DNA from 2 places in the Priestia sp. YIM B13490 genome. Region 1 is predicted to be linked to the other one. Evidence: riboswitches for the same ligand, from Rfam matches in the RefSeq annotation. Region 1 holds a riboswitch; the other holds the start of a gene.
The links. Region 1 has a riboswitch for S-adenosylmethionine ahead of ACFX4R_RS07145 (hypothetical protein). Riboswitches for the same ligand answer to the same signal wherever they lie in the genome.
Positions count from the first base shown of each region.

Region 1 (9,878 bases):
GACACAGAATTTGCAGAAGAACAGCATGTAGAAAACAAGGAAAATCCAAAATAAAAAGAAAGCTCACTTTTGAGCTTTCTTTTTTATGTGTTAATGCATAAGAGTCATTTCCTTTAAAGGCCAGTATTTCATATTGACTTCTCCCATGATCGAAGAAATCGGAGTGAGGCCGAAATGTCTGCCATCTCGGCTAATGCGTCTGTTGTCACCTAGCACTAATACGTATCCATCGGGTATCGTGCCGTCTTGAGACAGTTCGTACGTGGAAAAATTTTCAGTAAATCGCTCGTAAGCGGGCACTTTGGATAAATATTTATGAAGATGCGGTTCTTTTTTGACTTTGTTATTTATATACAGAACATCATCTTTGTATTCGACCGTTTCTCCTGGTAAGCCGACGATGCGCTTTACTAGAAAATCACTGCTATAGGGAGCTTGCAAAACGACAATGTCAAAGCGCTCCAGCTTGCTGTGTTTGTTAATAATAATTCGATTGCCTTCGTGCAAAATAGGCTTCATAGAATCGCCTTTTACAGTGTAGGGCTGAAACCAATAGTGCTGAACGACAACAGAAAGCAAAACGGTGCCGAGGATGACGCTTATGTATGTAAGAATTTCACGCTTTATTTTTTTATTGACCATAATGGATGAACACCTTCTTAACGGTAAGACTGTCAATTTAAGTTTTTCATAGAGATATAACAGTGTTGATTGTACCATTCAGAACTAAAGTTTTCCATATCTATCTGTTTATGCGTGTATGCCAAAAATATGCATGAGGGAACAAAAAATGAAAAGAGCCGTTATTCTAGGGAATAACGGCTTTTCTTTATTATAACTGAGCGCGCTCAGTTCGAGTAGCTGGTTGATTTGGTTCTTCTTCCACAACAGGCTCAACAGGCTTATGCTGCTTGATTTCTTCTTCTAGCTCAGCAATTCGCTTGTTTTTCTGTTTCACTTGTCCTCTTAGTTGAACAATTTTTACAAAGCTCAATGAAGCAGCAACCACTCCTCCAAACACGGCCGTTGTTAAGATAATTAAAATAAGAGGCCATTTTTGTGAGCCAAATACATAGTTAAATTGTACAGGATCGTTGTTAATTACAGCTAAAACAGCAATGATAAGAGCAAATATAAGTCCTAAAATAAAAAAGCTCTGTCCTTTCATAAGCTGCACTTCCTTTCTTTACATGGTCATTACAACTTTTATAGCGTAACCACTCATCTTAAGTGTTTGTTATCTTGCTTATAGGTATACGTATCCACATTTAAACAAAATCAAACATTTTCTTGATTATATATATCTTTCTTTTAAAACACAATATATCGATTGGTGTAGAAACTTTGACATGTCCAAAGACCTGGTATGTCGAACTTTTGGAATAAAGAGCTCGCGTATCCTTTTTTGCTTAAGCAGAGGGAGAGACTGGCATTTAACTCATATATGCACAAAGAGACCTTTATCTATTAAAGGTCTCACTGTTAATAAAGGGGTATAAACACAAGATGAAAATCAGTCCAGAAGCTGAGACTTTGGCTTAATTGCATTAAACTATTTCATTATCTATCGCCTGGAGCAGGATGGTCTACACCTTTGACATGATGCCGATGCTGGTTGTCTTCGCTGGTATAAAAGTCATAATAGTGAACATGCATACCGTTGCCAATGGGAATAGCGGGACCAGAGTAGGCTTTGTAATGATGTGTATGTCCGTCTTCAAAAACAACATAGCCTTCTGTATAGTGAATGTGGCTTCCATCCTCGCTTTGAATTGGAGGAGACGTTACATCGAGGCACTGATGGACATGTCCTGACGCAACAGAAGTGTAGTCCACTGAGCCATGATTATGATGAGGAACAAACCCCGAAATAAAATCATCTTTGCCTATTTTTTTCATTTTACTTCCCCCTATAAATTCAATTTTAAAAAACTGTTTAAGTAAATTTTTTAAATGGACATCTAAATTTCTCTGTTTAGTTAAATTCAAAAATACATGCTATTGATATGAACAAAGAAAAATAAATATGACTTTTGATAATCAGGATTTATAAAATGGGTAGTTTTCCTGTGTGTTTGCCGTTTCTACTTGATAACTTTCACATATATTTATTAAGGTAGGACAAGTCATTACAAGAGAGGAAGTCAGCATAATGAGTTGGGAAAATAAAAAGAGTCTATGTCAGGAGTTTGCGAGAATTCTAGGTGGACAAGGCAGTTTAGATGAAAATGGCGTTTGTTTGGTACAAAAATTTCGGACGATTCGTTTTAAAATTTTAGGGCGTCCAACACGCTCTCCGTTAGTTACTCCTCAATTTTTTACTTTTGAAGATTTAGATAGCAAGGGAAGAGCGCTAAATCTAGGTGAAACCGTGCTTTTGCAAGAAGAGGTAAATCCATTATTAACGGAGCTTAGAAAAAGAGATATTAAGGTTACGGCCGTTCACAACCATTGGCTATTTGAAGAGCCGAGAGCAATGTATATGCATTTTGAATCCGTAGAACCACCGTTAGATTTTGCACGAAAAGTAAGAGAAGCGTTTAAAGTATTAAAAGGATAGAAAGCAGTTTTTTATAGAATCAGTTTATTCTTACTTACTGCTTCTAAAATTAGATTAATAAAACTTTAAACATGTATATTATATATTGGTTTATAAACTGCGCTTGAATGAACCTATCAGGTTAACTAATTTTTGAGCAGTGAGATTATTCGGGTACTTCTATCCAAATAAAAAAAGCACGCGTTCGCCGCGTGCTTTTTTTATGTATAAACTTAAAATGCGTTTAGGGTGTTATCGCTTAACCACTGTTTGCGTTCAGCTGCATCTTCGAATAACTCATCTGCATTTGTAAATTGAGAAGCAATGACATATTCAATTGTTGCAAGAGGAGCTGTTAGCAAACGCCAGTTTAATACGATTGTATTATCTTGAGTCGTAGCGTATTCTTCACCTAACTCGTCCCACTTAACAGATTCAGGAGCATTGTCTGCAGTTTTTTTAACAGATTTCAAAGCTTCTTGGAATTTTTCACCTGCGCGGCCTTGGTACCATTCTGTTAACAGTTGTCCAATACCTTCATTTGTTTGCTGCTCGTTCCAGCTTTCAGGTACTGTAGCAATGAATTTTGCACGGAATGTCATTTCAGCCTTTGCTACATCTCCACGAACGATGTTTAAGCGGTATTGACGTCCTAGGTAAGGGAATTTGTCTCCCTCTTCAAAAGAACCAGTTTTAGCTGCAGAAGCTGCTGCTTTAGGAGCCTCTTTTTTAGCTGTTTCTTTTTTTACTGCTTCTTTCTTTGGAGCAGCTGGCTTTTCCTCAGCTGGCTGTGAACCGTTTAGTTGTTTTAAAATCCATGTTGCTTTGCGTGCGATGATTGAACGCACATTGTTTTCATTAAGACCTCTTGGGATAATAACTTTTACCCCTTCTTTGTCACAAATTTGCACCGTGATATCGGTTCTATTTGGAACGACTTCAATTTTGTAGTCAATTGTTTGATTGCCTGTTTGATACGTATACATAAAATTTTTCGTACTCCTTTCTACAAATCTTCATTTTATAAGCAAAGGTAGAGTTTGGTCAAATGAAAGAATAATCAGACAGTTATCAACTGCTGTTGCAGCGCCTTACAGAATGAAATGTATTCCAATATTTAGTGGAAAAGCGCCAATAATAATTGTTTCAATTCTTCTTTAGTTTTTACAAAAAAATATAAAAATATGCCGATACTACTAATATAGATTAGACATTCTATGTCTTTAGATTGTATAGGGGATGAAAAAATGAAAAAAGCTTTTCAAAGTTTACGCATGAAAATGCTATGTATGATTGCAGCCATGATGACCATAACATCTACTGTAATTGAAGTAACAAATTATTATCTTATTGTGAAACAAGAGCAAGCAGCTTCGATTACGCTAGTGATTACATTTCTGTTTGTTTCTTTTACAACTACCGTGTTCTATTTTATCATACGTCGCTACATAATTGCGGTTGAAAATTTGTCAAAAACAATGAAAGGGATTTCAAACGGTGATTTATCTGTAGATCTTGCTCCTTTGAAAGGGAAAAATGAGATTAGTACACTCATATCTTCATTTAATGAAATGATGATTCACATGAGAATGCTGCGTCAGAAAATAAGTAAAACAAAGAGCACGGTCAGTCATTCCTCAGAGCAACTGTTTGCAAGCATGGAGGAAACAAAAACAGCTGTGACAGAAGTTACGATGTCGATTCAAGAAATTGCTGCGGGTTCTGATAAGCAGTTGCTAAATGTGGTTGAAACCGAGCAAGCTATGGTGGATATGGCCAAGCTCCTTCAGAAAATGACTGATCATTCTTCAAGGGTACAGCAATCGATGAACAGAGCCTCTGAACATGCTTCCACTGGAAATGTTTCGGTGAAAGAGGTGACGAACCAAATGAATAAAATCTATGAATCAGTTAAGATATCCACTAGTGAAGTAAAGGGACTCGAAGATCGTTCTACAGAGATTGGACGAATTATTGACACGATTACAAGAATTGCTGAACAAACAAATCTTCTTGCACTTAATGCTGCTATTGAAGCTGCAAGAGCTGGGGAACATGGAAAAGGCTTTGCTGTAGTAGCAGGAGAAGTACGTAAGCTAGCGGAAGAATCTAAAACGTCCGCTATACAAATCAGTCATCTGTTAAAAGAAATTGAAGCGCAGGCAAAGCAGGCTTATCAAAACATGGAAGTCAATACAGAAGAAGTCACACTTGGTATTGCCACTGTCGAAGATGTAAATGAACAATTTTCCACAATCATGGAAGATGTTTTTGCTGCTCAAGAACAAATGAACAAAATGACAAAGGCAACAGGAGAGATTGATGGGTATTCGTTCAAGGTAATGGAGTCTGTCATGGGCCTTTCAGAGGTTGCTAAACAAGCAGCTGCTTATGCTGAAGAAGTAGCTGCGGCTTCACAGGAGGAGTTAGCATCTATAGAAGAACTTGTGGTGTTGGCAGCTACTTTAAAAGCTACGGTAAGTGAATCCTGAAGTTGATCTTGGTATATACGTAATGAGGCTGTGAAAAAAGTATTTTCGTTGCAGGAAGATCCGAACGATGAATGGAGATTCTTGATAGAGAATCCAACTTCGTTTAGATCTTTTCATGGTTATGTTGGACGTAGGTTTCATGTATGTAGGTGCTTCTAGCTACTGGTTGGAGGGCAAGATGAAGACTTCTGGGGGAAAAGGGGAAGAGGTGAGCCACCCAGGAGCATAAGTGACGAGGAGGCTTAGCTGCCGCCTGCGGAAAGCGAAGGTTTGCACGAAAATCGACAGCGGTGTAACAAACAGTCCAGCTCATGTATCCCATTTCTTCGTCTTCAGCTTGGAGTGATTTAGTTATGTCTCAATCTCTTTTGTTTTATTTATACCCTTTATAGAAAACGATAAATAGAATTGACACGTTATAAAAGCAGTTGTATAGTGAGTACGCAAGGCGGCAGTCTGTCTTTTTTAATTCTTAGTAAACTTATAAGTTAAATAAAATATTTAAGCACTACATAAGGAGGCGAAGAGATGAAAAATGAATTCCGTTTGGCAACAAATGACGACGCAGATAACTTATTGAACTTAACTCTACAAGCATATAAGCCTATTCGAGAGCTAGGCATTCCTTTCTTAGCAGCTACTGCTGATCTTGCCCTCGTTAAGAAAAATATTTCTCAAAACCTTTGCTATGTATATGAAGAAGATAAAAGAATCGCTGCAACTGTGTCTATACGAATGCCTTGGGGAGAACATCCAGGTCCGTTTGCTGTTCCGCATCTTTGGTGGTTTGCAGTAGACCCGTCGTTTGCCAGGAAAGGCGTTGGATCTAAGCTGCTGCATCTAGTAGAGGAAGAGATAATAAAAAATATGTTTAAATCACCAGGTGTGTCTTTAGGAACAGCAAAAGAACATCCTTGGTTAGTTGAGATGTATGAACGAAAAGGATATGTTCAAGCTAAAGAAAAGCGCCTTGCAGAAGGTTATACGACCGTATTTCTTTATAAAAAATTCAATAAGGTACACTCTTTGTCGTAAAAGATAGAGAAGTGATCCAAATTAAGAAATGTGAAAGAGTGATAAATATGACAGATCAATTACTACTAAATGAGTTAATAGACATACGCCGTGAGCTGCACCGGTTTCCAGAGCTTTCAATGAAAGAATATGAAACAACTAAACGTATTAAAAAGTGGTTAAAGCACTATGATATTTCTATAGCGGATGCATTCCAATTAGACGTAGGGACAGTAGCAGAAATTGTAGGAGGAAAGCCGGGACCTACTATCGCTATTCGAGCTGATATTGATGCGCTGCCAATTGAAGAAAAAACCAATCTGCCATTTGCTTCTGAAGTAAACGGTGTTATGCACGCGTGCGGCCATGATTTTCATACGGCTTCTATAATCGGAGCAGCTATCCTTCTTAAAGAGCGTCAGCAGGAGCTTTGCGGTACGATTCGATTTATCTTTCAGCCAGCCGAAGAAACGGCTTCAGGGGCAAAAATGCTAGTTGAAAAAGGTGTGCTCGAAGGAGTGGAAGCGATATTTGGGATGCATAACAAACCGGATCTTCCTGTAGGAACCATTGGTATCAAACCGGGACCTTTAATGGCAAGCGTTGATCGTTTTGAAATTGACGTCAAAGGAGTAGGAGGTCACGCGGGTATTCCTGAAAAAACAATAGATCCGATTGCTGCTGCTGGTCAAATTGTTACTAGTTTACAAACCATTGTCAGCCGTAATCTCAGCCCCTTTCAAAATGTTGTTGTCAGCATAACTCAAATCCACGGAGGGAGCTCGTGGAACGTCATTCCTGACAAAGTAACGCTTGAAGGAACGGTGCGTACCTTTCAAGAAGAAGCGAGAGAAAAAATACCGGCTCTTATGAAACGAACTGCTGAAGGGATTGGCGCAGCTTTCGGGGCTTCAGTAGACGTTAAATGGTATCCATATCTTCCAGTAGTCAACAATGATGATAAGCTGGAAAAACTGGCTATTAAAGCGGCAGAGGATCTTAGTTATCAAGTCGTAGAAGCTGAACAATCGCCTGGAGGAGAAGATTTTGCCGTATATCAGCAGCATGTACCAGGATTTTTTGTATGGATGGGTACAGCTGGAGAATATGAATGGCACCATCCTTCTTTTTCATTAAATGAAGAGGCATTACTTGTAGCAGCTTCTTATTTTGCTAATCTAAGCTTTCATTTTTTGAATTCATTCCATTACCGAAAAAATTAAAATATTTTTATTTTTCTATTTACGCGGATGGAATTGTTTGATAAAATAAATTTTAAATTAAAAAGTTATCACGAGTGGACGAGAGATCTGGCTCTTTGACTCCACAGCAACCTACGAATGTAAGGTGCTCCTACCAGCAAAGCATGTGCTTTGGGTGATAAAACGGGTGAAAAACTCATTTTGCATCAAAGCAAAATGAGTTTTTTTTATTTTTCTAAAAGGAGAGGGTTTTATGAGTCATACAGCAGTTGCAGCACATACAGGAGAGAAAGCATTAAAGGAAGCAGTGAAATTATTAGGAAAGCATTATCAAGTAGCTTATCGTGAGTTAGAAACATTTTATGAAATTGTGGTCGAAAACCATGTTCGTACATATGCTGTAGGCATAGATATTAAAGATATACAAAAAGCAAATGAACTAGAAATTTATTCATCATGCTGTTCCAAGCTTGAGCGAGTAGGCTGTCTTTTATAGAAGAAGTCTGCTCGCGCCTCTATTTTTTAAGTGTTTTTAAATAGAAAGCATGGTTTTTGACAAGCAAAGAATCTGGTGGGTATAATCAATACTCACTAGGTTTTAAAATTAATCATAAATTGTCGAAATTTTTACACAAATTAAAGGTTACATTCGAAATGAATTGTGGTATGTTATAAAACAAGAATATTTTATGAAAGGAGCATTGAAATGGAAATGTCTCTTGAACACGGAAACGATGCAGGAAGCGAACAGCTTATTGATCGTATCCTAGACTTTTTAGAAGATGACCAAAAGTAAAAAAAGAGTGTGCGGTGCTATCCCTAGCCGCGCACTCTTTTTTTATCATGTGCGTAAAGGCAGCGCCATACTATGATACATAGGGATAGGATGAAAGGGTCTCTGTCAAAGGGATTGACGAATGGTTTTGTTTGATAGAAAATTTAGAAAAAGGAAAGAGATGAAGGGTATGTCGAACAAAACATCTTTGTATCAAACAAAAGAACAGTTAAAAAAACTTGTAAGCGAATTGGTTTCTATACCTAGCGTGACAGGAACGATGGCAGAAGTGGAAATGGCTGAATCGATAGCGTCGTATTTATTGAAGCTGCCTTACTTTCAAAAAAATGAGCAAGTCGAGCTTCATTCAACAGGAGACGGGCGATCGATTGTTACAGCTTTTGTTCAAGGGAAAAATACGAACAAAACAGTTGTACTAGTAAGTCATTACGATGTAGTGGATGTACAAGATTATGGACAGTGGAAAAAGGATGCTTTTCACGCTGATACATTAACGAGTACTTTTTATAACCATATGGAACAAGTTCCGGCGCACGTACAAAAAGATATGATAAAAGGAGACTGGCTTTTTGGCCGAGGAACGATGGACATGAAAGCAGGCATTGCCCTGCATATCAGTATGGTTGAACGAGCATGCAACGGAGAGTTTGACGGAAACATCCTGCTGCTGTCGGTACCGGATGAAGAAGTAAATTCGCTTGGGATGAGAAAAGCAGTGCCTGTTCTTTTAGAACTTGCCCGCAAACATCAGCTGGATTTTTCTCTCATGCTAAATGCAGAACCGGTGTTCAGCCGCTATCCTGGAGATCAAACGAACTATGTGTACTCAGGATCGATTGGAAAAATCATGCCAAGCTTTTTGTGTTATGGAAAAGAAACTCATGTAGGGGAACCGCTAGCTGGTTTAAATGCTAATTTACTAGCTTCTTATTTAACAAAAGAAATAGAATTAAACGTTGATTTTTGCGAAAAAGTAAGAGATGAAACGAGTCCACCTCCTACGGTGCTGATACAAAAAGATTTAAAAGAAGAGTATTCAGTTCAAGTTCCGCACTCTGCCGTTGTATTATTTAATTTATTTATGTTAAACCGCTCTCTTAAAGAAGTAACAGATCTGCTGTTGAAATCGGCTGAAAAAGCAGCTTTGAATGTAAAAAAACATTATAATAAAGCCGCTAGGCAGTACGCTGAGGGAATGGAGGGTTCATCTCTTGACGTGAACGTATGGACGTATGAAGAACTTTATACTCATGCAGTCAAACAGCACGGAGAAAAATATGTGCACGAAATGGAAGTAGCACTTTTGGCACAAGAGGAGGATGACAGAAATAAAACCATTAAATTAGTAAACTCTTTAGCTGGTTTATGTAAAGAAGCAGCTCCGATGATGGTCTTATTTTTTACGCCGCCTTTTTATCCGGCCGTTTGTTCACATGATGATCCGTTTGTACAAGAGATTTTGTCAAACGTACGGGCAACTGCCAAAGAGCAATTCCAATTGGAGCTAGTTGAACAAAGTTATTTTGGCGGAATTTCGGATTTAAGCTATGCCAGCCTGCAGCATCCGCTTCATACATTTAACACGTTAGTAGCCAATATGCCCCTATGGAATAAAGGGTATCATATCCCGCTAGAAGAGCTAGAGGAGCTGAAGATGCCGGTGCTGAACATTGGACCGCTGGGAAGAGATGCGCATCAATGGACCGAAAGATTAGACGTTCAGTATTCCTTTGAAATTTTGCCTCATTTCATTTATCAAGCTATAAAAGAAGCACACAAATAAACATCCGTCCGCTGATGTTTATTTGTTAAATTTAAAAGAAGCTCCTTGTACG
Region 1 is NZ_JBHZOT010000002.1:335,262-345,139, reverse strand. Features, by position in the region: gene ACFX4R_RS07190 (YndM family protein) at 1-54, shown strand, start outside; gene lepB (signal peptidase I) at 91-642, opposite strand; gene ACFX4R_RS07180 (LapA family protein) at 833-1,168, opposite strand; gene ACFX4R_RS07175 (YmaF family protein) at 1,561-1,899, opposite strand; gene ACFX4R_RS07170 (DUF1259 domain-containing protein) at 2,153-2,560, shown strand; gene ACFX4R_RS07165 (M48 family metallopeptidase) at 2,773-3,525, opposite strand; gene ACFX4R_RS07160 (methyl-accepting chemotaxis protein) at 3,787-5,031, shown strand; gene ACFX4R_RS07155 (GNAT family N-acetyltransferase) at 5,560-6,066, shown strand; gene ACFX4R_RS07150 (M20 peptidase aminoacylase family protein) at 6,114-7,268, shown strand; SAM riboswitch class I at 7,331-7,432, shown strand; gene ACFX4R_RS07145 (hypothetical protein) at 7,501-7,743, shown strand; gene ACFX4R_RS07140 (M20/M25/M40 family metallo-hydrolase) at 8,213-9,826, shown strand; gene ACFX4R_RS07135 (VOC family protein) at 9,845-9,878, opposite strand, start outside.

Region 2 (9,878 bases), on a different contig from region 1:
TCAGCAAGCGCAGCAGCGTTTTTTATCTAAAACTAAAATGAAAGCTCTTTATTTTCATCAAGTGATAAAAGGATATCATTTTATCATGCTTGGAACAGAAAGCCGTCTGACCGCGGGTGATTATTCAGTCAAACAAATTAACTGGCTTGCTGAACAGTTGAAGATAGCAAAGCGAGACGATCCTAAAAAACCGATTTTTGTCTTTATTCATCAGCCTATTAACAATACACTGTACGGGAAAAACAGATGGGGGATAGAAGTGAATGAACAGCTTCTTTACAATACGTTAAAACCTTATCCGCAAGTCATTACATTTTCTGGTCATACCCACCATCCGCTGGACGATCCTCGTACTATTTTTCAAAGAGATTTTACATCTCTTGCAACGTCTTCTGTTCGGTATATATGGCCTGGTGCCGGATATTTACAAGGTGAACTTCCTCCTGGCTACCGAGATGTGAGTCAAGGTCTTCTTGTAGAGGTTTATAATCGAAAAGTAGTCGTTAAAAGGCGAGATTTTCACGCAAATAAGTGGACAGGAGAAGCGTGGGAAATTAACATACCTGCAGATGCAAAAAAGTTTCACTACACGAATGAACGAGATTTAGTAAAACCGATTTTTCTCCCAAGCTCTACTATTTCTGTTATACAAGAAAAAGCTTCATCGAATCAGCTGTATATCCAGTTTACGCAAGCGGTGGATAATCTGATGGTTCATTCTTATCGCATTACCGTCAAAAATAAACAAACTGGAGAAGTGGTCAAAACATATAATGCATTTTCTCAATACTACAGCGATCCCGTTCCGGATGTTCTAAGTCTTCCGTTATCAGGTTTACAGCCTCATACTGCGTATCAAATAGAAGTAGCGGCAGTGGATGCGTTTGACAATCAAAGCGACCAAAAATTAATCATTGAAGGCTCTACTAAATAGCTAAAAGAATCCTGATTTTTATTGATTCTTTTAGCTTTTTTTCATCTGTTTTTAATGTTATTTTCATTAGATTTTTAAGTGGAGTTGCTACACTGAAACTGTATTTAAAGTCATAATATGTAATTTTAATGAAAGTATCAAAAATCAAAAGGAGTTTGTATGAAAGGATCTTTTGTACGTTTTTTAGTAGTGGGACTGGTCAATACAGCAGTAGGTCTTTCCATTATGTATGTGCTGCTTCATATTTTTCATCATTACTGGGCAGCAACGTTTATCGGAAACGCAGCAGGAGCAGTCGTCAGCTACGTGTTAAATCGAATATTTACGTTTAAAAGCGGAGTTCATTTATCTACAAGCATACTGCGTTTTATTTTGGTTATCGGCGTTTGCTACGGCTTGTCTTACTATATTGGACTGCAGTTCTCCAGCTGGTTATTGCATCAACTTCCTGCTGCTGTGCGTCCGTTCAAAAAAGACGTCGGTATATTAATCGGAACAGGTCTGTATACGCTTTTAAATTATACGGGTCAAAAATACTTTGTATTCAATACAAAAAAAGAAGCAGTCGTCGTACACGATTAGCTTCTAGCAATTATGAAATGGAAATAGGTGTTAACAGATGAAGAAAGAAACAGCTATGAATAAAGAAAAAACATTGCTTATTATCGCTTTCCTTTTGCTGCTTGCGTATGTATCCCCTATGTTTTTGCTCGGGGAAAATTCACATATACGCGTGCACGATAATTTAGACTCAAATATTACGTGGTATAAAGTTCTGCATCGAAGCGGAGAGCTGTTTGGCTCCAGTCATGCCGTATTACCTCAAATTATTAATGGATTGCCGAGGAATACGTTTGGAACAGAATTTAGCGGTATTCAGTGGCTGTATGGTTTATTTCCGACCATGCTTGCGTACAGTCTCAGCCAAACGATCACGCGCGTATTTGCTTTAATTGGAATGTACTTATTATTAAAAAAGCATTTTATTAAAAGTGAGGATGCTTATGCGATTCGAGTGCTTGTATCACTTGCTTTTGCACTTACGCCATTTTGGCCTTCGGGCATGCTGAGTACATTAGGACAGCCGCTGGCGCTGTGGGCGTTTTTAACCATTCGAAACCGCGAAGGAACGTGGAAGGAATGGCTTACTCTTTTATTACTTCCGTTTTACGCGAGCTTTGTTCTAGGATTTTTCTTCTTTTTAACGGCGATGGGAATGCTGTGGCTAAGAGATGCAGTTAAAAAACGAGTTTGGAATATTCCTTTTTTAAGCAGTATTGCAGCGATGACCGCTGTCTTTCTGCTCATTGAATACCGTCTTGTTGATTCTCTTTTATTTCCCGAGGCCCCGACGAGTCGAAATGAATTTTTAAGCTCTACTCTAAGTTTCGGACATTCCGTTCGCCTTGCTTTTAAGAACTATACGCTTGGGCATACGCATGTAATGACGCTTCATACCTTTGTGATTTTACCGCTTTCTTTTATCGTACTTTGGATCGTTGCTCGGAATCAGAAGGGGAAGCTTGAAAAAACGTTTTTGCAGTTATTTATCCTTAATCTACTACTGTCGATTTGGTATGCGTTTTGGTTTTATAAAGGATGGGAGCCGTTAAAAGAAAAATATCAGCTTTTTAATACGTTTAACTTTGCTAGATTTCATTTTTTACGCCCGCTCATTATTTATTTGATGTTTGCAGTTGGCAGCTATGTTTTATGGAAACGGAGCAAGGCGTGGAAAAAGTTTGTGTGGGTGTGTTTGATTTTACAGCTGCTTGTGTTATTTATAGCGAACCCTGAGCTTTATTATCGCTACAATCACGAGCCGTCAGTCAAAGAATTTTATGCTGTCCATCAATTCGATGAAATCAGCAGATATATAGGGAAACCTAAATCATCTTATCGGGTAGCAAGCATTGGGCTTCATCCATCAATTGCTCAGTATAACGGCTTTTATACGCTCGATACGTATAACAACTTCTATCCGTTAACGTATAAACATGAGTTTCGCAAAATCATTGCCAAAGAGCTTGATAAAAATAAAAAGTTAGAAAGTTACTATGATCACTGGGGCAACCGCTGCTATGTGTTTGTTAGCGAGCTAGGGAAAAAATATGATTACCGAAAAGACTCAACGAAAAAAATCCGTCATTTGCAGCTTAATATCAGCCAATTTAAAAAAATGGGCGGTCGCTATATCTTTTCAGCTGTGCCAATCGAAAATGCTGAAAGTGACGGTTTGCACTTTTTAAAAGCGTTTAACGATAAACAGTCCGCTTGGAAAGTGTATGTATATGAAGCAAAGTAAGGGGGCAATAACATGAACAGACCTATTTTAACGATTGTTGTTCCATGTTACAACGAAGAAGAAGTATTCACAGAAACATCTTTTCAATTAACTACTGTAGTAAAAGAACTGATAAATGAACGTCTTGTATCAAGTGAAAGTACCATTTTATTTGTAGACGATGGAAGCAAAGACAGCACGTGGTCGCTTATTGAAAAAGAAAGCTGCAGCAATTTGTTTGTAAAAGGGTTGAAGCTAGCGCGGAATGTAGGACATCAAAATGCTTTGCTCGCAGGACTAGAAGCAGCCCATAAGCAATCTGACTGCGTCATTTCCATTGACGCAGATTTACAAGATGATATCAGCGTTATTCGTACTTTTATAGAGAAATATTGGCTCGGGTATGAAGTCGTATATGGTGTTCGAGACAGCAGAGAAACTGATACATTTTTTAAACGAACCACGGCAGTAGGGTTTTACCGTTTTATGAATAAGCTAGGAATTCAGCTCGTTCAAAATCACGCCGATTTTCGTCTCATGAGCAAACGTGCTCTTGGTGAACTTATGAAATATAAAGAAGGCAACGTCTTTTTACGAGGCCTTGTACCATTAGTAGGATTTCGCTCCACGGAAGTCACATATGACCGCAAAGAACGGACAGCGGGCGAATCAAAATATCCGTTAAAGAAAATGCTTGCTTTTGCATTTGATGGAATTACATCTTTTAGCGTAGCGCCGATACGCTTATTGACGCTGCTTGGAGGAGCTTCTTTTCTCTTTAGTATTGCGTTTGGTATTTATGCGCTGATTCAAAAATATTTAGATCATACGCAAATCGGCTGGACGTCTCTTATTTTATCAATTTGGCTTGTAGGCGGCTTGCAGCTAATGGGAATGGGTCTTGTCGGAGAATACATTGGCAAGATTTTTAACGAAGTGAAACAGCGTCCTAAATATGCGATTGAAAGAGATTTATATACAAAACACTCATTAGACAAACAAAAAGATTTGCTTATGCATTAATTTAAGAAGCTTCTCCTAAATGGAGAGGCTTTTTTTGTTAAAGCGTTTATCATAATTTTTGAGTGAACAGGAAATGCTACTACTAAAATTTCTAAGGAGATCAAAATCTATGAAAAGACTATTTTATACAGTCAGCACTTTTTGTTTTGTTTGGCTTGCTTTTGCAGCCATTCATGTCAGCGCTCTTTCGATTGAGAAGCTTCCAATGAAGAAATCATCTGAACAATGGTCGGTTGAACTGACAAAAGCGAGCATGACGGGAGATAATCAGCTAAAGTGGAAAAATAACGTCTATCATACATATGGATTAACCGTTGAAAACATTGGAAAAGACGTAGAGCGCGTGCATGTCCAAGCTTTTCGGCACGAAGGAAAAAATAAGGCGAAATACAGCTTGTTTTCTCCTATTGAAAGGTCTAACTTAAGCAAAAGCGGTCAGCGTTTTCGCTACGCGAATTTTGCTGTTCCTGGAAAAGCGGCAAGTTTAGACATTATGATTAACTGGACGGACGAACGAGGCAATCATCAAGAACATTTTGAATTTAAATAAAAGTCTTCGCTTAGGCGAAGACTTTTTTTGCAGGAATTTATCCTCGCATGTGGAAAACGAACACGAAAGGAGAGATCCATAATGATTGCAAAAGCTACTGAAGAAGAATTACAGGAAATTCGGACGAAATCTGCTGATGCGCTGTTTGAAGGAACGATGAAGCAGTTTCATCCGTCAGCTGAACGCGTAAATGAACTAGTTGGTAGTGCCTTTGAAAAAGGCTGTTATTATTTAGTTTTAAGACAAGAAAATAAACTCGCAGGCTGGGTTCTTATCGGCCCATCTACCGACTTCTTTTCAAAAGAAGAAATTGGCTTTATCTACGAATTATATGTTGTACCCGAATACCGCGGGCAAGGTTTAGCCAAGCCGTTAATGCAAAAAGCAATTGATGAATTGTCTATCAAAGGATACCCTGAAATCAGACTCAGCGTTCATGCTGGGAATTTTGCACAGCATGTGTATCGTGAACTTGGCTTTGTAGATAAACAAATATCAATGAGCTTCCAAGTGGCAAAACGTCCGTAACGTTGATGAATGTCAGCGAGTCCATAAAACATAAGATGTTATACATGCGATGAGGTTCGGTAATGAAAGTAAAAGTAAATAAGTAGCCCAAACAGCGCCTTTATCTAGTACTTCAACGGCTCCTCCAGCTGTATTGTCTGAGGAGGGGGGGGCTTCAAGCGCGTTCATAATCAAAGCCGCTGCTGCTAAAATAATCCCTCCAATACTTCCGGTTGTTTTGACAATTGCAATATGGAAAGTAGATGAAAAGGCAATGCTGAGAAGCAGCAGCAAGCTTCCCAAAAAAGCAGATAACATATATCGTTTCATGTGCTCACCATCCTTTATGAAAGCATACCATATTTTACTTCTTTTTTCTTTTTATTGAAAAGCTATTGACGTAACCTATAAAACATATTAGAATAGTCAGAAATAATTTAAAAACGAAATATTCTTATCTAGAGAGGTGGAGGGACTGGCCCTTTGAAACCTCAGCAACCACAATTATTGAATGGTGCTAATTCCAGCATAGCCTAGCTCTGACAGATAAGAAGAGGAATCTTTTTCTATGATGAAATCCTCTTCTTAGGAAGAAACATTTCGTATAGAAAAGGTGATGACATTGAATAATACACAAACGAATTTATGCATTAATGATTATTTAGATCTATACTTATTAGCAAAAGAAATAAAAGACGAAACGTGGCAGCAGGAAATTTTAGAGGCGCTAAAAACGCATCAAAATCGTTCATTTGAAGAAAAACAATCCGCTCTAGTTCAAGAGATATGGGAAGATTTTAAACAGTTAAATGAAGATATTTCTTTTACGTATCGCTTAATTCAAGAAGAGCCAACTAACGAACAATTTCAGGCTAACTTAAGGCACTTGAGAGAACGGCGGATCACGCTGAGCCGTGAGTTATATTTAGCTAAAAAACAGTATGTTGAACACACGCAATAAAAAGATCCGCTTGAGAAACAAGCGGTTTTTTTGCGTAAAAATGTTAGAATCGTTATATTTCGGGTAGTAAATAGATAAGACAAGCAAAGGAGGGATAACAGTGGCTCAAGGTGTATTGTGTGAAGTGAATGAGTGCATGTATTGGAAATCCGGAAATAAATGCAGTGCAGAGTCCATTTACGTTGTGAGTCCTGAAAGTAGTCACCATGTTTCTGAAACGGAAGAACCTGGCTGTAAAACTTTTGAACCCGCGAGATAAATGCTAGTTTTTATAAAAAAGCATAAAATGAACGATGCGCTGACGGAGTTGAGTCGGCGTTTTTCTATTTTTAAAAAATACTATTACTTAAGTGCAATAATAAATACATAGTAAAAAAGTAGTGCCTATGTCTAATTGTGCGTTTAAACAAAATGATAAGATAATTTTTTTGTTTTTCGACAAAAGAAAAGTGAGGGAAAGGTGATAGAATACAAATATACAGCCTAGCTGTCTTTTAGCACAAATTTATATGAAAGCGCTAACAAAAAAGGCTGTGTTCATCTCGTTTTGACAGATTGGAAAAAGGGGAGACGTTTATGCAGGGGAAAACTCAGGGGAAAGAATTGAAACGCGGGTTAGAAGAAAGACATGTGACGCTGATGTCCTTAGGAGCAGCCATAGGGGTAGGACTGTTTCTTGGATCTGCATCTGCTATTAAATTAGCAGGGCCAGGAATATTATTGGCGTACGGATTTAGCGGAATGATTATGTTTTTTATTATGAGAGCACTTGGAGAAATGGCGATTCAAAAACCTGTTGCAGGTTCATTCAGCAAGTACGCACGCGACTACTTAGGGCCGCTTGCTGGTTATTTAACAGGTTGGAACTACTGGTTTTTATGGGTTGTAACATGTATGGCTGAAATTACAGCCGTTGGTATTTATATGGGGTATTGGTATCCGGATGTACCAAACTGGATTTGGGCGTTATCGGCGCTTGTCATCATGACAACGGTTAACTTCTTAGCTGTTAAGGCATATGGTGAACTGGAATTTTGGTTTGCACTTATTAAAATTTTAGCGATTGTATTAATGATTGCCGTTGGATTATTAATGATCGTGTTCGGAATCGGCAACGGCGGCGTTGCGACTGGTATCAAAAACTTGTGGGACAACGGCGGACTGTTCCCGAACGGATTCAAAGGTATTTTGCTGTCGCTGCAAATGGTCATGTTTGCGTATTTAGGAATTGAAATGATCGGCGTTACCGCGGGAGAAGTGAAAAATCCCGAAAAATCTCTAGCAAGAGCGATTGATTCTGTCTTTTGGCGTATTCTGATTTTCTACGTCGGTGCGTTATTTGTCATTATGTCGATTTATCCGTGGCAAGAGATTGGTTCACAGGGAAGCCCGTTTGTATTAACATTTGAAAAAATCGGCATTCCAGCGGCGGCTGGTATCATTAACTTTGTTGTACTAACAGCAGCTCTTTCTTCTTGTAACAGCGGTATTTTTAGTACAGGCCGTATGCTGTTTAACTTAGCAGAACACGGAGAAGCACCAAAAGGATACGGTCAGCTTACAAAGGGCGGCGTACCGGGAAAAGCTGTTTTGGCATCAGCAGGTGCGCTATTAGTCGGAGTAGCGTTAAACTACATTGTGCCTGCCAAAGTATTTACGTGGGTAACAAGTATTGCAACATTCGGTGCGATTTGGACATGGGGAATTATTTTGCTTTCTCAAATTAAATATCGCAAAACGTTAAAAACAGGTGAAGAGGCAAAGCTGAAATACAAAATGCCTTTATTTCCGTTAACATCTTATGTGTCACTTGCGTTCCTAGCGCTGGTAGTGGTTCTCATGGCATATAATCCAGATACAAGAATTGCAGTTGTCATCGGACCATTATGGTTTATCGGTCTTATTATCGCGTACTACGCAAAAGGATTTCATAAACGAAGTCAAAGTTCAGCTGCAGCTGAGCAAAAGCTAGTGAAATAACAGAAAAGACCTCTTTCTTGGAAAGAGGTCTTTTTTCATTAGTTTATGTGTGAATGATTAGTTTATTTTAAGGGATCATTGGTACGGATAAATAATGTAGAAAATATTCTATTTATTCTGTACTATTTAGTTAGAGAATTCGTTAATGATTAAACGGTAATTGAAAGTGGATGAGTATGTTAGTTTTATGCTTTTTAACGCCACACAGTGCATCGAAAAGTTGGGAGGACATATGCAGAAATGATTGAAACATTTAGTGAAAAAGACATAAAAGGTTTGCTGCTGTTATCGCAGCTGGAAAAATGGGATTATAGTGAAGCAGATTTACATACGATTTTTTCATCTGGAGACGTATTTGGTCATAGAAATGAGAACGGAGACATCGTATCAAGTGTGGCCGTAATTTCGTACAAAAATCAGTCAGCTTTTATAGGAATGGTGATTGTGAGAAAAGATTACCGAAAACAAGGGTTAGCCGGGCAGCTCATGAAGCACTGTCTGCAAGTTCTTTCCCCTGAGATGAATGCCTACTTAATTGCGACAAAAGAAGGTGAGCACTTATATCAAACAACAGGGTTTAAAACCGTGGACTATGTAAGTAAATACATAATCAGTGAATACACACCAAGAGCATTTAAAGTTTCAGGATTTTATACACGACCCTTAAAGAGAAGTGACTTCAAAGGGATTGTAAAGCTTGATGAAGCAGCATTTGGAGATAATAGAAAGCTATTTTTAAAAAGTAGAATTCAGCAAGCTGAAAAAGCAGTTGTCTTACAAAACGAACAAAATAAAATGACGGGCTATGGTTTAGCGGTTCGTACGCCGAGCAATATCGTGATTGGTCCCGTAGTTGCTCCAAACGCTGAAGCAGCGATGCTAGTCATTGATGAACTAGCGAAGAATTACAAAGAAAAGCTGAGAATTGACCTGTCTTCTCATGAGGAAACGTTAAAGAAACTTGTGGAAAATCACGGATTTCAGCTTCAAAATGAGCCTCCTGTTATGGCGTATGGTGTCAATCCTCTCCCTGCTAGACAGGGCAATCTTTTTGCTATAGCAGCTCAGGCGTTTGGATAAAAAGAAAGGAGAAGCTCCTTTCTTCGCGTCTACCGAATTCTATCAATTTTAAATCCATTATCAATTTGATGAAAGCCGGCTTTTGGATAGTAGTTCATAGCAGAAGGAGCGGAAAGTAAAATCAGCGCGGTTTCTTCGCCGATTTCTGATTGAACGTGTTTGATGAGCTGTGTACCGATTCCTTGCTTTTGATAGTCTTTTACAACAGCTAAATCCGATAAATAGCAGCAGTAGCTAAAATCTGTTAACGCTCTGGCTATGCCAATGAGTTCGCTGCCGTTCCAAGCGGTAATAGTAAGAGAAGCGTGATCAAGCATTCTTTGAATTCGATCAAGGTCTTGTGCAGGACGTTTAATACCTGAATGTACAAACACTTCAGCGGCTTGTTCTGCACGGATTGAGACATTGGTTTTATAAATAATGGTCATTGTGTCATCTCCTTGAAGGATAAGATATAGTCCAGTTTATAAAGAAACTGAATGGAGAGTAAGTGTCAGAAACGGTAATTTTAATAGTATCAGTTAGAAAGGAACGAACACCATGTTAGAGTTAATGCCTT
Region 2 is NZ_JBHZOT010000001.1:165,765-175,642, forward strand. Features, by position in the region: gene ACFX4R_RS00830 (metallophosphoesterase) at 1-934, shown strand, start outside; gene ACFX4R_RS00835 (GtrA family protein) at 1,094-1,516, shown strand; gene ACFX4R_RS00840 (DUF6044 family protein) at 1,554-3,239, shown strand; gene ACFX4R_RS00845 (glycosyltransferase family 2 protein) at 3,252-4,241, shown strand; gene ACFX4R_RS00850 (hypothetical protein) at 4,351-4,791, shown strand; gene ACFX4R_RS00855 (GNAT family N-acetyltransferase) at 4,873-5,319, shown strand; gene ACFX4R_RS00860 (hypothetical protein) at 5,332-5,628, opposite strand; SAM riboswitch class I at 5,750-5,851, shown strand; gene ACFX4R_RS00865 (hypothetical protein) at 5,915-6,259, shown strand; gene ACFX4R_RS00870 (DUF1540 domain-containing protein) at 6,360-6,518, shown strand; gene alaP (alanine permease AlaP) at 6,836-8,239, shown strand; gene ACFX4R_RS00880 (GNAT family N-acetyltransferase) at 8,480-9,319, shown strand; gene ACFX4R_RS00885 (GNAT family N-acetyltransferase) at 9,349-9,747, opposite strand; gene pdxR (MocR-like pyridoxine biosynthesis transcription factor PdxR) at 9,860-9,878, shown strand, end outside.
Region 2: linked by a shared signal. The riboswitch ahead of ACFX4R_RS00865 (hypothetical protein) and the one ahead of ACFX4R_RS07145 (hypothetical protein) in region 1 are both predicted to bind S-adenosylmethionine.